2 linked regions of the Dongshaea marina genome follow. The protein of the gene in region 1 binds, or shares a complex with, the protein of each later gene. Links are inferred from orthologs where the notes say so. Each region holds a gene or a part of one and is shown on either strand. Other genes may lie near its edges. The genes, in order: DB847_RS02025 and DB847_RS05515.

Evidence for each region.
Region 2: the proteins of DB847_RS02025 (region 1) and DB847_RS05515 are in contact, whole or in part, in a cryo-EM structure (PDB 8I8X), measured with the Escherichia coli proteins. The link is inferred for Dongshaea marina from one-to-one orthologs.

Annotation. Positions count from the first base shown.
Region 1 is NZ_CP028897.1:387,573-390,612, reverse strand. The notes cover bases 159-2,874. They hold DB847_RS02025 (MlaC/ttg2D family ABC transporter substrate-binding protein), read right to left. Parts: upstream 1,990-2,874; coding sequence 1,327-1,989; downstream 159-1,326. Other genes in these bases: mlaE (lipid asymmetry maintenance ABC transporter permease subunit MlaE), read right to left, coding at 2,478-2,874; mlaD (outer membrane lipid asymmetry maintenance protein MlaD), read right to left, coding at 2,002-2,472; DB847_RS02030 (STAS domain-containing protein), read right to left, coding at 1,067-1,330; DB847_RS02035 (BolA family protein), read right to left, coding at 796-1,053; murA (UDP-N-acetylglucosamine 1-carboxyvinyltransferase), read right to left, coding at 159-785. Outside these bases: more of murA, read right to left, coding at 1-158; more of mlaE, read right to left, coding at 2,875-3,040. UniProt on the Escherichia coli protein: Involved in a phospholipid transport pathway that maintains lipid asymmetry in the outer membrane by retrograde trafficking of phospholipids from the outer membrane to the inner membrane.
Region 2 is NZ_CP028897.1:1,103,562-1,106,713, reverse strand. The notes cover bases 77-2,904. They hold DB847_RS05515 (MlaA family lipoprotein), read right to left. Parts: upstream 2,001-2,904; coding sequence 1,152-2,000; downstream 77-1,151. Other genes in these bases: DB847_RS05510 (DUF2989 domain-containing protein), read left to right, coding at 2,201-2,904; lepB (signal peptidase I), read right to left, coding at 77-255. Also shown: more of lepB, read right to left, coding at 1-76; more of DB847_RS05510, read left to right, coding at 2,905-3,010; DB847_RS05505 (HD-GYP domain-containing protein), read right to left, coding at 3,100-3,152. UniProt on the Escherichia coli protein: Involved in a phospholipid transport pathway that maintains lipid asymmetry in the outer membrane by retrograde trafficking of phospholipids from the outer membrane to the inner membrane.

The sequences.
Region 1 (3,040 bases):
ACCGCATCCAGCAGCTTGGGATCTGTGTCGGTACAGGTGATCCGTCCACCACTGACCGCAGCCGCTACCAGAAAGGTGCCGGTCTCGATGCGATCCGGTTGCACCCTGTGGCGTCCGCTATGCAGCTTCTCGACACCGTCAATCACCAGGGTAGCGGTTCCGGCGCCAGAGATCTTGGCTCCCAGGGCATTGAGGAAGTTGGCCAGATCAATAACCTCGGGCTCACGGGCCGCGTTCTCAATTACCGTCTGGCCATCGGCCAGCACCGCCGCCATCATCAGGTTTTCGGTGCCGGTCACACTCACAGTATCCAGGAAGATATGAGCGCCCTTGAGACGTCCATCAACCCGGGCACGAATATAGCCACCCTCAACCTCAATTCGAGCTCCCATCTGCTCCAGGCCATGGATATGCAGATTCACCGGCCGCGCACCTATGGCGCAGCCGCCCGGCAGGGAGACATCCGCCTTGCCAAAGCGAGCCACCAGCGGGCCCAGGGCCAGGATCGATGCCCGCATGGTCTTAACCAGCTCATAAGGAGCCACGTGATTATTCACCGCCCCGGTCAGAACCGTCATCTCACCGTTGCTCTTTACTTCGGCTCCCAGCAGTTCCAACAGTTTCAGGGTCGTATTCACATCCTTGAGATGAGGGACGTTACTCAGGGTGACCTCTTCATCACACAACAGGGTTCCGAACAGGATCGGCAGGGCCGCATTTTTCGCACCCGAGATCCGCACCTCGCCACGCAGTGGTGCTCCCCCGTTAATCTTAAATTTATCCATTATCCGTTTCTCAGCTCATCATCAGTAGCTTGCGATCACGCTGCCACTGTTCAGGGGTAAAGGTTTTGATGCTCAATGCATGAATTGCATTACTCGCAATATGTTCTGCCAGTGGACGATAGATCAGCTGCTGACGCTTCACCCGGCTCATCTCGGCAAACTGTGCAGAGACAGCAAATACTTCAAAATGACCATTTTCACCACGAACCATCAGCTCATCCAATGACAGTTCTTTATTTAAAATCTCTTTGATCTCATCTGGTTGCATCTTAAATATCCTATTAATCCGACTGCCTGGAAAAAAGTTCACTGACCCCATAAATTGCAGTCAGGTTATCAAACGTTTCCGGTCCACCGATCACGGTGGCGGAGCAATTACGCCGCCGCCGCTCAGCCGCCCAATGCACCAAAAATCCAACCCCGGCCGAATCCAGCTCCGTCACCTGACGAAGATCCATGGACACACACTCAGCCCATGGCTGGGACCAGAGTCCGGGAATCGCTTCCCGGGTTAAAATCGCCGGAAGCTCAATCCTGTCCGTCATGCCGAAGCCTTGCTATCAGAAGCTTTACCGTTCGCCAGGGCCTTTTGCCGCTCAACCAGAGTCTTGGTCACCGCCACAATTCCCTTCTCACGCAACAGAGGCGCCAGCTCAGATTTCTGGGTGGTCAGCAGGCTGATGCCTCCCTCAGCCACCATGTCAAAGGCCTTCCACTGACCGGTGCGCTTGTTTTTACGCAGGGTAAACTGCAGCTCGATCGGCGCCTGATCGCCCTGATGTACCTCGACCTCAACCATGGCGATTTTGCCGTTATTCGGCTGCTTGGGCTCAAGCACCTTCACCGTCTGATTGGAGTAATACTTACTCAGAGCGTTCGCATAGGTCTCGATGATGTAATCTCTGAAGGCATTGGCAAAGTTTTCGCGCTCATCCTTGGTGGTACCCCGCAGCTGGGCACCCACCACAAAATAGGCGGCATACTTGTAATCCACGTAGGGCATCAGATCGTTACGGATGATGGTGCGTAGCACACCAACATTGTTTTTGATCTTATCCTGGTGCTGATCGATATCCTGGAACGTTTTATCGGCCGCAACCTTGATCACCTGATAGGGGGTCGCCGGGTAAGTTTCAGCCTGGGCCGGTGCCAGCATGCAAAATGCCAGCAATAGAGTCATCCCCTGAATAAGTCGCTTTATCATGATTATGCTTCCTTATTTCTTGTTACTGGAATAGAGGAACTTGCCGATGAGATCCTCCAGAACCAGCGCCGATTTGGTATCCCCAATGGTGCCGCCAGGCTTAAGCATGCCGACCCCCATATCTTCGTCAACAAATCCCGGTGTCAGCCCAATATACTGCTCTCCCAGAAGACCTGCCGTCAGAATCGAAGCACTGCTGCTCTCTGCGAAGTGGTACTTATCATTGATCATCATCTCGACTCTGGGCTCAAAGCTCTTGGGGCTCAGGCTAATGGTGGCCACCCGGCCAACCACCACACCACCAACCTTGACCGGGGCCCGCACCTTGAGGCTGCCGATATTATTAAACTTGGCATACAGGGGGTAGCTGTGATTATTGTTGCCGAACTCGACCCCGGCAACCCGCATTGCCAGGATCAACACAGCGATCACCCCGGCGATCATAAAACAGCCAACTCCAAACTCAATCTTACTGAATTTCATTCATCTCACCCGAACATGATCGCTGTTAAAACAAAGTCCAAACCAAGCACCGCCAGTGACGCCGTCACCACGGTACGTGTCGTTGCATCACTGATCCCAGCCGATGTAGGCTGAGCATCATAACCATTAAACAGGGCTATCCAAACCACCACGATGGCAAACACCACGCTCTTCACAAAGCCCTGGACTATGTCCTCGTGCCAATCCACCGCCGCCTGCATCGCCGACCAGAAACTACCATTATCAACCCCGAGCCAATCGACACCGACCAGCTGAGCCCCCCAGATCCCGACCACGGAGAACATGAAGGCCAGGATCGGCATGCTGTATACACCCGCCCAGAAACGAGGCGAGATCACCCGCCTGAGGGGATCCACCGCCATCATCTCCAGCGAGGAGAGCTGTTCGGTGGTTTTCATCAGGCCAATCTCAGCCGTCAGGGCCGAGCCAGCACGACCGGCAAACAGCAGGGCGGTCACCACAGGGCCCAGCTCACGCAGCAAAGACAGGGCAACCATGGGCCCCAGACTCTGCTCAGCGCCATATTTAACCAATACATTGTAACCCT
Region 2 (3,152 bases), 720 kb from region 1 along the record:
GATCTGAAAAGGCTCAAGGATAAAAGAGCGCAGGATCAGCACAGCCAGAATCACCGGGAAAATGGAACGCGCATTGGCAATCCAACCCGGGGTAACAGGGGCATGGCCTACGACCTCCCCCTCTTTAGCTGAGGTTGAAACACCCTCACAAGCTTTCACCAACCTCCGGCGCTTCCAAATCAATTGATCTGCGACATAGATGATTCCCGTGATCAGGGTAACTAACGTAAGAATAAGTGAAAAAAGATCGGCCATATTGGCGATAGAAAACATACTGTTTACCTTCAGCATCAGAATACAAAAACAATGAACTCAGGATCATCAATCCTAAGCAGGTTTGAACTTCGACAGGAAGTAGCCCCCCGAGTTCCCTGAGCATATTCGTACCATTTCAATAGCGAGCTTTTCATTGTGCTGCGCACGGCTGATTCACAGCTTCGCTACATGAGTGTAGGAATCTCCCGACAGCGAGCAAAGGCCGTTCTCAGGCGGCTACCATCCTTATAGCCCTCCCCAGTTCACAGTCCATTGCTCTGGCTACGTTGCTATGCACTTCCACGGCATTAATACATCCTGTATAGCAGGGATACGCCTTCCCCTGATACATAGGGATATGTGAATGCCGCGTTAAACATGGATGTTGTTAGCGGCGAATAGTCCCCTTGCGCCCTGGATCTCGCTTAACCCTCGGTTCACCTGCTGATTGAAGCATCGCGTAGACAGGCCTTCCATGGTCTGGCTACGCTTTCGCAACTTCCTGTTGCTCAACTCCAATCCACTAAGGCTCACCTCGGCGCTCGCTTACGGGGGATTAAACATCCTCTCTTCGATTTGGCTTCTTGGGTTTTATTATTTCGAGGCAGGATGCCGAGCTACGCAGGTCGATGTCGGGAACATCGTTCCGGAGTGAGCCTTTGGTTACTTTGAGCGATACCAAAGTAACTCGACCGCCGGGCGAATACGGCTCTATGGCGAAGCCATAAATATCCGTCCGAAGGACAAATAGTTAAGGTTCGCTTTGTAGCAACAGCGAACTTTTCATTATCCTTAGCATGGCTGCCCGGCAACCGGTAAAGGCATTCTCAGATTATCGGACGAATCAGGAGGATCAAAAAGGGGGCGAATATTCGCCCCCTTTTCATACTCAGCTGTTAGTCATCTATCTCATCGAGATAGGAGCTAACCTCTTCATTCGCCTTGTGCTGTACCGGCTGGTCCGCTGGAATTGCACCATTGGAAACCTTGATCTGGTGAATGGTAGCCTGCTGGTACTGCATATAGGCTCCCTTAGAGAAAGCGTATGGATCGATGGAGTTATCCAACAGCGGCTCCTGAGGGATCAGATCGGCCCGAACGCTCAGCCCCTTCAATGCCAGACGACCCACCTTCATCGGCAGGGTCATCAGGTTGTAGGGAAAATAGAGATCATCAACAACATTACCGGCCAGGTTACGCACCGTGGTTGGACCATAGAAGGGCAACATCAGGTAGGCTCCCTGGCCAATCTCGGCATACCCCATCACATCACCAAAGCTCATGGTGCGCTGAGTCAGTCCCATGTGTCCGGCAACATCGACAAACCCCAGCATGCCAACCGTGGTGTTTAGTACAAAACGCACCAGGTTAACTCCCGCATCCTTAAAATCACCAATCAACAGGTGATTCACCATGCTGGAGGGCTCATTAAAGTTATCGACAAAGTTAGATACACCACTTCGCATCGGCTGAGGCACATAGTCAACATAGCCATGGGCGATGGGCTTGGCAACGTATGGATCAAAGGCATCATAGTTAACCGCCCACATGGCCCGGTTAAAGCCCTGGAAAGGATCGCTTGGGTCGGCCGCAACCGCTTTGACGTGAGCATCCGCCTTTTCATGGCCAAACAACTGCTCATGGGTCAGGGGTTTTGTCGGCTTTTGGGGTTGGCTTGCACAGGCCGCCAGCAGGGCTGCACCTATAGCCATCAGCAACAATCTTGGCAACATCGCCTTATTCATTCGATTCATTATCCAATAGGCAGAGTATAAACAAATAAACCAGGCGCAAAGTAATTTACCCGGAAAGAGGCCTTGGGCCAGCGCATAAGAGTACTTTTCTAAACCGTCAGTTGCAAAGGGTATCCCTCTTAAAATAGGCATTTTTCATATCTTTAGCTCATTATTAAGGTATTGATAAGAAGCTCCGGGATCTTTATTTGATGAATAGGACTTATCTTGGCATCATGATTGGCCCTGCCCTGGCCCTGTTACTGGTTGGCTGTGGGCAGGAGAAATCGCTGCGCTCCATCTGTGATGAGAAGCCCGAGCTTTGCGAGCACCTCAATAAGGATTCCTGGTGCCGCTATGAACGTTCTGATCTTATCCGCGCTCGGTATAACAAAGTCACATCCCCAACGGATCTGCATAAGTATGAGCTGATGAAGGACTATGAAAGCTATATCCACTGCCTGGAGCTGGCGATCCATGTTCAACCCAAAAAGAGTAAAGATAAGCGCTCCGACCGCATCGGCTCTCTGATGTACTCCAACCAGGAGCTCAAAAAGCTGGATACAGAAACTGCCAGTTCAAAGAACCCCTATCTTCTGATGTGGCACTGGACCCGGGATAACAATTCCGATGCCAAGGCGGCCTTCCTGGCCCTTGAAGGTAAAAAGCAGCTGGAAGCAACTGAGCTACAGCTTGCACTTGCCTCCTACTATGCAGAAGATTTTCCTAAAAAGGCACTGCGCATCACCTATCATGCGCTGGAGCTTCTTAAAAAAAATGAACCGATCCCGGCACGGGGTATCCAGGGACTGGTCTCTTTAAATATTAAACTCAAAAACTACAAAGAAGCCCTGGTATGGGCCAACGTCACCAAGATACTCGAGCTTGAGAAGAGTAATATCTCACCGGATCGTCTCTATCGCTATCAGAGCTTCTCTGAAAAAGATCTCAGTGAAATAAAAGAGCAGGCCCAGGTCTACGCCGATCAGCTTGAAGATCGTAAATTCAAGTCGCCAAAATAACCCTGTGGGTCGAGACACAAAATGGGTGCCAGGGCACCCATTTTTCCGTCTTCTATCCCCCGATAAGAACTTTCATCGGGAGAGCTTTGTCAGGATTTATCCGGCTTGTCGACCGAAGCCGCCGCCGAGGCCGCAGGAACAC